DNA from 3 places in the Peribacillus sp. BM1 genome. Region 1 is predicted to be linked to each of the others. Evidence: riboswitches for the same ligand, from Rfam matches in the RefSeq annotation. Region 1 holds a riboswitch; each other region holds the start of a gene.
What was found. A riboswitch is a leader RNA that binds a small molecule or an ion and turns the genes downstream of it on or off. The one in region 1 is predicted to bind S-adenosylmethionine.
Positions count from the first base shown of each region.

Region 2: another riboswitch for S-adenosylmethionine. It lies ahead of AC1MGI_RS04325 (LLM class flavin-dependent oxidoreductase); the one in region 1 lies ahead of AC1MGI_RS01315 (methionine ABC transporter ATP-binding protein).
Region 3: another riboswitch for S-adenosylmethionine. It lies ahead of ssuE (NADPH-dependent FMN reductase); the one in region 1 lies ahead of AC1MGI_RS01315 (methionine ABC transporter ATP-binding protein).

Region 1 covers NZ_CM155259.1:273,065-277,354, reverse strand. Annotated here, with positions in the region: gene AC1MGI_RS01330 (spore coat associated protein CotJA) at 168-416, shown strand; gene AC1MGI_RS01325 (spore coat protein CotJB) at 409-669, shown strand; gene AC1MGI_RS01320 (manganese catalase family protein) at 811-1,380, shown strand; SAM riboswitch class I at 1,617-1,728, shown strand; gene AC1MGI_RS01315 (methionine ABC transporter ATP-binding protein) at 1,856-2,875, shown strand; gene AC1MGI_RS01310 (methionine ABC transporter permease) at 2,889-3,539, shown strand; gene AC1MGI_RS01305 (MetQ/NlpA family ABC transporter substrate-binding protein) at 3,555-4,290, shown strand, end outside.
Region 2 covers NZ_CM155259.1:891,929-896,218, reverse strand. Annotated here, with positions in the region: gene AC1MGI_RS04335 (response regulator) at 1-465, shown strand, start outside; gene AC1MGI_RS04330 (class I SAM-dependent methyltransferase) at 650-1,837, shown strand; SAM riboswitch class I at 2,162-2,268, shown strand; gene AC1MGI_RS04325 (LLM class flavin-dependent oxidoreductase) at 2,360-3,409, shown strand; gene AC1MGI_RS04320 (ATP-grasp domain-containing protein) at 3,439-4,290, shown strand, end outside.
Region 3 covers NZ_CM155259.1:3,265,119-3,269,408, forward strand. Annotated here, with positions in the region: gene AC1MGI_RS15780 (LLM class flavin-dependent oxidoreductase) at 6-1,373, opposite strand; gene ssuE (NADPH-dependent FMN reductase) at 1,428-1,973, opposite strand; SAM riboswitch class I at 2,099-2,203, opposite strand; gene AC1MGI_RS15790 (AAA domain-containing protein) at 2,456-4,290, opposite strand, start outside.

The DNA of each region.
Region 1 (4,290 bases):
GAGTAGTGATGTAGTTTTGTAGCCAAATTACTTAGAAAATAGTGAGGTTCTTGGCTCCTCTCAATAGTGCGCCATTTCCTGCCATTCATCTCTCCATTTGTTTTTAGCGGGATATCTTTTTCCTACAGCGCATATATTCAATAGAGAAAATAATGTGAGGTGTAGAAATGGATCAACAACGAGAGAGGTTTACGCCGATAAAATCGTATGTTCCTTTTCGCGGTTTATTCGATCCTTGTCCGCCAATCGGAGAAAAGTATTACAGTACGCCACCTAATTTGTATTTAGGTTTTCAACCACCAAATCTTGAACAGTTCACACCGCAAGAGGCTTTGAGAAAGGGGACGCTTTGGAAGGTCTTCTACGATTATTATGACAATCCTTATAAGCGAGGAGGAGATAGCGGTCATGGCTAATACGATGCCGATTGAGTATTATCAGCAATTAGAGGAGATCCAAGCCATCGATTTTGTCATTGATGAATTGGTACTATACCTAGATACACATCCTACAGATCAGAATGCGATTCAACAATATAATCACTTTGCCTTGTACAGCAAACAAATCAAACAGAAATTTGAAGAGTCCTTTGGTCCTTTACAGAAAGGAAGTGTGAATACTCAGCAGGATTACTGGGCATGGAGCGGACCCTGGCCATGGCAAGTTTAAGCAGAAAACATATATAAGCATCTGTTTCAAAGTCCTACGATGGAAAAAGTTCAAGTATTAGAATTGCATTACCTAATGAAGGTGGGGGCTGCGCTGATCGTATGAAGCCCCGCTCCTTTTCCACAGAGAGGTGGGAATATCATGTGGATTTATGAAAAAAAACTACAATATCCAGTGAAAGTAAGTACGTGTAACCCAACGCTTGCCAAATATTTAATGGAACAATATGGCGGGGCAGATGGTGAGCTTGCTGCTGCTCTCCGTTACTTAAATCAGCGGTATACGATTCCTGATAAAGTGATTGGACTATTAACAGACATTGGTACAGAGGAATTTGCCCATCTGGAAATGATTGCAACGATGATTTATAAACTAACGAAGGACGCGAAACCTCAAGCATTAAAGGAAGCGGGTCTTGGGGAGCATTATGTAGCTCATGATAGCGCGCTATTCTATAATAACGCAGCAGGAGTCCCATTCTCTGCTACATATTTCCAAGCAAAAGGAGACCCGATTGCGGATCTCTATGAGGATATAGCAGCCGAAGAGAAGGCAAGAGCCACCTATCAATGGATCATTGATATGTCTGATGATACAGATTTAAATGACTCCTTACGTTATTTGCGAGAAAGAGAAATCGTTCATTCCCAGCGGTTTAGAGAAGCGGTAGAAATATTAAAAGATGAAAGAGATCGCCAGAAGATTTTTTAAGAAAAAAAGACGATTCTTCTATATGAAGGGTCGTCTTTTTTATTTTATAGTACCTATATATCAGTGAAGAGTATTGCTATGGTGTTCATATGATAAGGTTCAGAAACGTTTTAAATGGCTCTGGCCCTTTTATTATCGACTAACCTCTAGGTAGAACAAACAGACTTTTAAGAATTTAATTGACATTTTAAATATTTAGTTATATAGTGAAGGACATAAAATTATATATCGATAATTTCTTATCAAGAGATGTGGAGGGACTTGGCCCTGTGATACCTCGGCAACAGGTTTTTACTTTTGTAAAAATACTGTGCTAATTCCAACAGACGAAAGTTTGATAGATAAGAAGAAGCCTTTGCTAGATAATTCATAGAAGTGTAATCTTTTATTTGTCTAAGTAAGCCTCTTCTGTCTAATGATGGAGGAGGCTTTTTCGTGTTACAACTTATAATAGGAACAACATGGGGGAGAGCAGATGATTGAATTTCAGAATGTGAAAAAGATGTATGAATCGAAGAAACAAACCGTTGAAGCTTTGAAAGGGATCGATTTAGTCGTTGAGAAAGGCGATATTTTCGGCGTTGTTGGCTACAGTGGTGCTGGTAAAAGTACGCTGATCCGATTAGTTAATTTACTAGAGCGTCCGTCAGAAGGGCGAATTTTGGTAAATGGCAAAGAATTGACCTCGTTAAAGCCGAAAGATGTACGGGCGGAGAAGAAGAAAATCGGCATGATTTTTCAACATTTCAATTTACTTAACTCAAAGACGGTTTTTGATAATGTTGCAATGCCGCTTATCTTATCGGGTACCCCTGCAAAAGAAATTCATACCCGGGTAAATGAATTATTGGAATTTGTCGGCCTTTTGGGGAAGGCGAAAAATTATCCAGAGCAATTATCTGGTGGTCAAAAACAGCGAATCGGCATTGCGCGGGCCCTAGCAACTAATCCTTCGATTCTGTTATGCGATGAAGCAACATCAGCGCTCGATCCTCAAACGACAAGTGCCGTTTTGCAACTGTTAAAGAAAGTAAACCGGGAATACAACATCACGATCTTGTTGATTACCCATGAAATGTCGGTTATTCGTGAAATTTGTAATAAAGTGGCAGTTATGGAAGGCGGTAGGATTGTTGAGCAAGGTTCTGTGTTTGACGTATTTGCTAAGCCGCAAACAGAGATTGCCCAAAACTTTGTCCGAACAGTAATTCATGATGAAATTCCGCAAAGCTATAAAAGCCAGGTGGAAGGGAATCCGATTATCTGGAAAATTAATTTTATTGGGGTGAATTCAAGCAAACCATTATTATCTACAATCGCAAAAAAATTTGATGTCGATTTAAATGTGTTATCGGCGAACATTTCCGAAATTCAGGAAACGCCGTTTGGTAATTTAATTATGGAAGTGACTGGAAACGAGATTGAAATCAAGAAAGCATTCGACTTTATTCAAGCAGAAAATATTCTCGTGCAGGAGGTGAGTATACATGAATAACACATTATGGGGCATGGAAATTACTACGGAGCAACTGTTAACTGGCTTTGGTGATACGCTTTATATGGTTGCCTTCTCTCTCTTATTTTCAGTTGTGATAGGACTTCCACTGGGAATCTTACTCGTCATAACTAGGAATGGTCATATTTTGGAGAATAAGTGGGTGTTCAATGTTTTGAACCCAGTTATTAATATTTTAAGATCTATTCCATTCATTATTTTACTAGTTGCACTGATTCCATTTACTAGATTAGTAGTCGGTACGGCAATTGGAACAAATGCAGCGATCGTTCCCTTGATTTTTTATGCGGCGCCTTATATTGCGCGACTAATAGAAAATTCCCTTTTAGAAGTAGATAAAGGAATTATTGAAGCGGCAGAAGCAATGGGAGCGACGACATGGCAAATTATTTTTCGCTTTTTAATTCCAGAAGGACTTAGCTCATTGGTACTTACGTTTACAACAGCAACAATCGGTCTTGTCGGTGCTTCAGCGATGGCTGGTGCGGTTGGAGCGGGTGGAGTTGGTGACCTGGCTTTAAGTTATGGGTATCAACGGTTCGATACGATGACGATGATTGTCACTGTAGCAGCGCTTGTAGTTATCGTTCAATTACTGCAATCAACTGGAAATATCGTGTCCAAAAAAATCAGAAGAAGATAATTGGGGGAATAAAAGATGAAAAAATTATTAATTGCAATCTTAATACTAACACTTGCTGTTTTGACGGCATGCGGAAATAGTGATGAAAAAGGCAGTGCAGACAGCGAAAAAACAGTGAAAGTTGGCGTAAGCAGTGGGGATACAAGAATATGGGATTATATTGTTGGCATCGCTAAAGAAGAAGGGTTAAATATCGAGCTCGTTAAATTTAATGATTATATCCAGCCGAATCTTGCATTAGCTGAAGGAGAAATTGATGCCAATTCTTTTCAAACGGTTTCTTATTTTGACGAATTTGTTAAAAAGCAAAAGGTCGATTTAGAAGCAATTGGTTCTACGGTTATTGCCCCGATGGCGATTTATTCAAAAGAATATAAGAAGCTTGAAGATCTGCCAGACGGAGCGACGATTGCCTTACCTAATGAAGGAACAAACTTTGGACGTGCCTTATTACTTTTACAAGAAGCGGGTATGATCACGTTAGTTGAAGATTTTGATGGCAATGGTTCGTTAAATAAAATTGCAACCAATCCGAAGAATTTGAAGTTTGAAGCAGTAGCTGCTGGAAATACACCGCGTTTCTTAGATGATGTGGACGCGTCGATTATTAATAATAACTTTGCTATGGAGGCAGGTCTAAAACTAGATGAATCCTTATTCCATGAAAGTGCAACAGCTAAACCATACATTAATATTATTGCTGTGAAAAAAGGGAATGCAGACCGTCCAGAACTACAGAAGTTAGTTGAAC
Region 2 (4,290 bases), 620 kb from region 1:
ATGAAGGAAATGGACGGAATTGAAGCAACGAGATTAATTATTGAACAATGGCCAGAGGCGAAAATTATTATCGTGACGAGCTTTTTGGATGATGAAAAAGTATATCCTGCTTTAGAAGCAGGAGCGACAAGCTATATGCTAAAAACCTCAAAAGCGAGTGAAATTGCCAACGCTGTACGTTCTACATTTCATGGTAAAATCGTTCTTGAACCAGAAGTTACCGGTAAAATGATGGCGAAGATGAGGAAGAAACCAGAAACAGCTGCTCATGAATCATTGACCAATCGGGAAATGGAAATATTACTACTAATGGCTCAGGGGAAAACAAATCAGGAGATTGCAGATGAGCTGTTTATTGCTTTAAAAACAGCCAAAGTGCATGTGAGCAGCATTTTAAGTAAGCTTGATGTTCAAGATCGTACACAGGCGGTTATTTACGCCTTTAAACATTCTTTGGTGGAGTAAGAAGTGAAGGGCGTTCATTGGCTTGCTACCAGTATGAAGAACTCTTCGTTAAAAAAGTAAACTCAACTCCAATTAGATAGTACGGCCAGTGCTATATAGCGGGATTTTTGTACACCTTTTTAAGTAAGTGCAGCTAGGTCTTTATCCTAGATGTAAAACAAGAAAATGCAAATGTGGAGGATTTATGAAATCATCAAACATACAAACTGCAATAGAGGTAGGTCGTTTATTAGAAGGGGAGAGTATTCCGTATCAATTTACTTATGCTGCGGCCCTGCTAATTCAAGGTGTCTCAGTACAAGAACCATTTGAAATAACAGTTGATGTACAGTGGGATTTATTCAATGAGGCCCATCAGTTATTTAAGGGCTTTTCGCCATCTCATCCTACAAAGACGACTGAGAGCGCGTCATTTCAATTTAGTATGGGAGAGCAGTTAGTTACTGTGGTTTGCAATTATAATACGACGATAAAAACCGACCCGTATCGGATTTCAATAGTCACTGAAGGAGTAGAACTTTGGTGCCAATCTCTCTATAGTTATTTTTATGATGAAGAGATGGCGGTGTTCAGTGGACCTATTCATGCCCATTTAGCGGGGATTCAGCAAGGTTTTACCGAAGGAAATGAAGCTGCGTGGAATCAGAATAATTATGTTGCCTTAGTGAATCGCTACGGAGAGCCTGGGCAGCTTGCGTCGAAAATCCTCTATAATCCAAAATGGCGTCTGCAACCTTTTTACCAGTATATGGGGGACTTACGAAAGAAGAAAGTGATGCATCTGATGGGTTCTAATGGAGTGAAGGCTGTAGCAATGGCTGCACTTGGGGCTGAGGTTAAGGTTGTAGACTTTTCGCGGGAAAATGCTGCATTTGCTAAGGAATTGGCCGAAGCAGCACAAGTTTCAGTGGATTATATTATATCGGATGTCCTGTCGATAACTGGGGACCATGCTAACAATGATCATGATCTAGTTTTGATGGAGCTTGGCGTTTTGCATTATCTAATTGATTTAGCACCGTTAATGGAGATCGTTCAAGCAATCCTAAAGCCGGGCGGGCGCTTTATTTTACATGAGTTTCACCCGATTTCTACTAAACTAATTACTTCATCTGGAAAAAAGCATAAAGTAATGGGTAATTATTTTGATCCCACGATTGAATCAAATAATGTAGCATTTTCCAAGCATATGCCGGATGGCGAACAAGAAAAACTATTACAAGTAGTACAGCGGAAGTGGACAATAGGGGAGCTTGTCACTGCAGTTGGTAAATCAGGGCTCGTTATCAAAGTGCTTGAAGAAGAGCCGAATCATAAGATGCATGATATTGGATTACCAAAAACGTATACGCTTGTAGCGGAAAAGGGATAAACAATAGTAAGACCTTGAGTAATCTATCCTTTGTATGACGTATGGTCAAGTAAGCCGATAGGAAGGGTCTATTGTTTGCATTTTTGTTTAACTTGCATAGTGTCTTTGACTTCCTACGCAGTAAGTGGCGGATCGTAGTCGATATGCCCTTTAAAGGATACTAGAAAGAGCGGCGAGAGGATATCCAAAAAGGGTCTGACCCTTTTTGGATATCCTCTTTTTTATAAATGGTATTGCATTTTTCTGATTTGTGCAAACATATGTCTTGACGAATACCAAAGGTATAATATAAGATTATTCTAATTATTAATATAATTTAATATGTTCTTATCGAGAGAGGTGGAGGGACTGGCCCTTTGAAGCCCGGCAACCGTTGACAATTGTCAGTACGGTGCTAATTCCAGCGGAGTAATGGCTCTGGCAGATAAGGTGGAATGCAATCGCAAACTTCTTCTTATCGGAGAAGTTTTTTTGTCTTATCAAAGAAGGAGCCCATAATTTAATCATAGAGGAGATAGGGAAATGAGATATGGTTATTGGCTGCCGATATTCGGCGGATGGTTACGGAATGTAGAAGATGAGAAGATGCCCCCAACTTTTGAGTATGCGAAAAAGGTAACACAAGCTGCGGAAAAGTGGGGCTATGATACAACCCTTGTCGCTGAACTCAATTTAAATGATATTAAAGGTCCTGAGAGTGATTCACTTGAAGCTTGGTCAACGGCAGCTGCCCTTGCAGCTGTGACGGATAAGATTGAAATTATGACAGCTGTCAGACCTGGTTTTCATAATCCGGCGGTAACGGCAAAAATGGCGGCGAATATTGATCAAATCTCAAACGGCCGATTTACATTGAATGTTGTCTCTGCGTGGTGGGAGGAAGAGGCTCGTCAGTATGGCGGAGCTTTTACAGCCCATGATGAACGCTATGAGCGCACAGAGGAATTCCTTGAGGTGCTTAAAGGTTTATGGACAGAAGATACATTTTCATATGATGGGAAGTATTATTCGATTGCCAATACTCATTTGCATCCGAAGCCTGTACAGCGCCCGAATCCAATTCTTTATGCGGGTGGAGAAAGTCCACGTGGCAAAGAGACAATTGTCAATCAGTGTGATGCATATGTCATGCATGGTGGCACAGTTGAGGAAGTTGCTGTGAAAATTCAAGGAATGAAGCAGCAAAGAGAAGCAGCAGGGAAATCACCATTTTCAAGCTTCGGAATGGCTGCTTACGTCGTATGCCGAGATACAGAAGAACAAGCCCAGGAAGAACTAGCGCGAATTACGGATGTGAAAGAATCAAGTGCCTATGCTGGATATAATGACTTTATAAGCAAGTCACAGCTTGAGCAACAGGTCAAGTTATTCGACTACTCTGTTTCAAATCGTGGGCTGCGTCCGAATCTAATTGGAACCCCTGCCCAAATTGCTGACCAAATTCTTGCATTTGAAGAAGCGGGCGTTGATTTGTTATTGCTGCAATTTTCTCCTCAGCTTGAAGAGATGGAGCGATTTGCTAAACAAGTAATGCCGCTGGTTGAAGAAAAACGTACAAAAATTCAAGTATAAAGACAAAGATGAACTTAGGAGGCAGTAAAATGAGTAAAATTTACGTTATTCATGAAAATGGCGAGTGGACCGCCCATCTAACGAAACGGTTAGAGGAACTTCAATTGCCATATGAGGAGTGGCATCTTGACGAAGGAATCGTCGATTTGACGGAAGCTCCGCCGGAAGGAATATTTTATAGTCGAATGAGTGCTTCTTCTCATACGAGAGGTCATCGTTATGCTCCAGAATTAACGGAAGGTGTCTTATCATGGTTAGAAGAACATGATCGTACTGTATTTAACGGCACGCGTGCATTACGTTTAGAGTTAAGCAAGATTAATCAGTATACCGCTTTAAGAAAACAAGGGATCAGGGTGCCGAAAACGATTGCGGCAATTGGTAGAGATAACATTCTTGCTGCAGCTGAAAAGATCGGTACAGCTTCGTTTATTACTAAGCATAACCGGGCAGGAAAAGGGCTTGGTGTTCAATTATTCCATTCTATAGACGGATTAAAACAATATTTGGATGGGGCAGCATTCGAAGAACCCGTAGATGGTATTACCTTGATTCAAGAATATATTAAAGCTCCAGAACCATTTATCACGCGTTGTGAGTTTGTTGGTGGAAAATTTGTCTATGCGGTTCAAGTGGATACTTCAGAAGGATTTGAACTTTGTCCAGCTGATGCTTGTCAAATCGGTGATCTATTCTGCCCAGTGGGTGAGGAAGTCGAAGAAAAGCCGAAATTCCAGATTGTAGAAGGTATTGAAGAGCCAATCATTGAAAAATACGAACAATTTTTAAAGGCAAATCAAATTACCGTTGCTGGCATCGAATTTATTCGCAATGAAAAAGGTGAGGTATTTACATACGATGTGAATACGAATACTAATTAT
Region 3 (4,290 bases), 1.4 Mb from region 1:
ACAAGTTACAGACTAGTTGCTGGAAAAAGTCTTTTACGATATTGTCTTCCATGATGGTGATCCGGCAAATAATCACTGCCAAATAGGTTGTTTCGGAAGGTTCCTTCTTCGTATTCTTTTCTGACTAAACCTCGCTCTTGTAAAATTGGAATCACATATTCGACAAATTCTTCAAAAGTACCAGGTGTAACCGCATAAGCAATATTAAAACCATCCACTCCTGTAACATCGATCCATTCCTCTAAAGAATTTGCCACTTGTTCAGGCGAACCAACAACAACAGGTCCCATGCCTCCTACTCCAATAAATTCGGCGACTTCTTCAACAGTAAAATCGGACATCGATTTTAATGTTGATTGGATGGCATCATTCTTTACATATTGAATTTTTTCCTTAGGGTCCACCCCTTCCATATCCACACCAGTCCAGCCACCGAATAATGCAAGTGATCCCTCATAACTGGCATGCTTTTTATAATCCAAATATTTAGCTTCAGCCTCTTCTTGAGTCGCACCTACAATTGGCGTAATCAATGTAAGAATCTTGATTTCATCTGCTTTCCGACCTGCCTTCACTGCCTCTTCTCTAAAAGAGGTAACAGTGTTTTTTGTACGTTCCATCGATGTTGAACCAATGAAAACAAGTTCTGCATGCTTTGCTGCAAATTTCGTTCCTTTTGGTGATGCCCCAGCTTGGAATATTACAGGAGTACGTTGTGGTGAAGGTTCACATAGGTGAGCTCCTGGAACTTTATAAAATTCACCATCATGATCGATATCATGAACTTTTTCTGGATCTGCATAAATCCCTTTTTCCTTATCCACTACGACTGCATCATCTTCCCAACTAGCTTCCCATAGTTTATAGACAACATCTAAGTATTCATCAGCTATATCGTAACGATTATCATGATTAATTTGTTGATCTAAGCCAAGATTGCGTGCAGCACTATTTAAATAAGATGTTACGATATTCCAACCGATTCTCCCTTTTGTTAAATGATCCAATGTCGAAATTCGTCGAGCAAATAGATAGGGATGTTCATAGCTTGTCGACGCAGTTAAGCCAAATCCTAAGTGCTTTGTAACTTGCGCCATGATCGGAACAACAAATGCGGGATCATTGACTGGAACTTGAGCACCCTGACGAACTGCTGCATCGCGAGAACCTTGGTATACATCATATGTTCCAAGGACATCGGCAAGGAATATGGCATCGAATCTCCCTTTTTCCAGTACTTTTGCAAGATGCGTCCAGTATTCTGCATCTTTGTACGTAGATGATTGATCGTCTGGATGTGTCCAAAGCCCAGGGGATTGATGCCCTGCGCAGTTCATATCAAATGCATTTAAATAAATTCTTTTTTTTGTCATAATCATTACCACCCATTCGTTTTTTAATGATGTAAATTGGTGCTAAATGTAGTCTTAAGCGATTATTGGTTTAGTTTGTTTAATGGTTTGGAGAAACTCCTCTAAATTGTTATTAAGTCGAGTTTGAATATCTTGATCAGTAATAGGCTGTAAACTATTTTCTTTATCAATTTGATTATCTATAATATAAGTCCCTTGAGTGGCTCTTCCTTTTAAAGTAGTTATAAGCGGTTTTAAGGCAAAATCGATTGCTAATAAATGCGCTTTACTCCCACCGACCATTAGCGGTAACACTGGAATTCCTTTAAACGCACTTTCTGGTAATAAATCGATTAGAGATTTTAAAATACCTGTATAAGAAGCTTTGTACACAGGTGAACCAATAATCACCCCATCCGCTTCCTCGATTGATTTTGCTATTTGTTTAATTCCAGTGCTATTATAGCGTGCATAAAGCAAATCCTCAGCAGAAATATCTAAAACGGAAATATACTTTACCGTTATATTCTCCTTTTCTAACAACGATTGAACAAATTTTAAAACTACATCAGTCCTAGATGTTGCTGAAGGGCTTCCAGATAAAATCACTACATTGGGCATTTGTTGACCTTCTCTCTTAGTAAATTAGTTATGATCCTTTGTACGGTCTACATTCAAAGGGTTTAATCTATATTAAACGCATAAAGTCCTCTTTCCTGATAGAAAGAGGACTTTATGCGTAGTCACCCTTATCTGACAAGCCAATGCTTGCAGGAATTAGCACCTTTCTACTAGTTGTAGAGGTTGCTGAAGCTTCATCGGGCCATTCCCTCGGCTTCTCTTGATAAGAAGTATTAAGTTAATTTTATCATAATATTCTAATAACTGATTGTCAAGATTAAATCATATATTTTTCATCGGAATTGTTTGAATAATATTTATTCACACATTGTAATACTGGGATAATTAAGAAGGGGGATGTCCTCAAAGAAAGGTCTGACCCCGCAACAACTAAATACAGTATAGGATAAGTGATAGATACACTACATACTGATTTAGAGTGCGAGGTCAGACCTTTTGAGATATGCCCCTTATAGTTTCTTCTATTCTACGCTAGGTAGTTGTGTAAGAAAATATTCAACAACCGCAACTGAATCAAGTCGTGCAGCCACATAAGGTGGGGAAAGTCTACTTGCTGCTTCAAGCGGCATTCCTAGCCAGAGATATTGCTTATCAATGATGACAAATGGAAAAGCAATATTTGTTTCAATCTGTTCTTGCACGGCCAAACCTGGAAGCGGACGAATGGAAATAAGCGTGATTTTAACATGTTTTTGTTTACAATTCAGCATATTCAACCAATCTTCTGTAACTATTCCTTTATCAGGTATAGACAAGATAATTGAGTGACATGCTTTTTTAATATCCTCACTTAGAGCATCCAACTTACGCGCATGCATCCACTGAAGCTTAGGATGATGATTTTGAATCCACTTGCCAATGTCCCTGGTTGCAACTGTATGTCCAAAGGTTGTTTGATGATCCACAAGCTTACGTAATGTTTTACCTTTATAAACGTTTTTTCGAATATAGTCCGTATCGCTTACTTGGATGAATTTTCCTTTCGTTCTCGTAATTGCGACATTAATGAGCCGCTCACTATTCTTTCCAGTCAAAAGCATCCCAGCACGTGTTTCAGGATAACTGTCGACTGTGTCAAATATCATTACATCACGTTCACTTCCCTGAAATCGATGAACAGTTGCTGCAATAATATCAGCTTGTTCAAGCTCTTTCGCATATACTTCTTGTAATAATAGATCCATAAGACGAGATTGAGTTCGATACGGTGTCACATATCCGATGGAACGTGCACCGTTTGAATACGCTTCATGAAGAAGTTGGAACGACAAGAACAGCTGCCAAAGATTCATCCTCGATTTCGATGTTCGCTCCGCTATACAATGTTCACCAGTTCCACTCGTTTCTAACAGCATTAAGGCACGATTAGGAAATGGTCTTCTCTTAGCAATTTTTGCACGGCTTGCTTGTACACTTTCATGATCACAAACTCGGGAATGATAAATATGTTTATTCGTGAAGGCCGAAATATCTGGATGCATTCTGCGTTGTTCTTTTAACAGAAACAAATGTGGATGGAGCTTCCCTTCATTCACTACATTCGCAACTCCTGAACAATGAAAAATATCTTCTTTTAACCATTTATTCACTGATTCATCACGAGCTGAAGCAATTGGCGGCAATTGTTTAAAATCACCACAGACAATGATATTCTTGCCTAACGATGCAGCAAATGCAACTTGTGGGACATAAGCCATACTCGCTTCATCAAGAATGACTAAATCATATTCCTGTTCATAAAGTGTGCTGTCGCTTGCTGTTTTTGCCAGTGTGCTACCAACGATTTTAGCTTCTTTGACAAGCTCCATTTCCTTACGACGAAATTTTTCTATAACTTTGCCAAGTGTTTTTTCCAATTCAATTAATCGATCTGTATCTCGCTTGCTAAATGAACCTGATAAATCTTGTTTTAAGAGCCGCTTCTCTTCAGTTAGTTTTTCCTTGTCTTCAACTAAATCAGGTTCATGCTTTTCTAACAACTGACTTGAGATGATATCAGGATGACTCGCTAAGCTTTCTCCTGTTTGCGAACTGTACCTTAAAATATCTCCTTCTTTAAAGCGGTTTTTCTTTTTTGTAAATGTAGCGATTTCTGCCATTAGTACATCCACGGCTTGGTTGCTATGAGACAGAACTAAAAGTTTTTTTCCTTTTAAATAATGATTCGCTGCAATCCGCGCCAATGTATATGTTTTTCCAGTTCCCGGGGGTCCCCAAACGTATGTAATTGGATTAAAATTAGAGCGTAAAAAAAGCTCCTTAACATTACTATGTTTCTGATCTATCGGATGCCTGC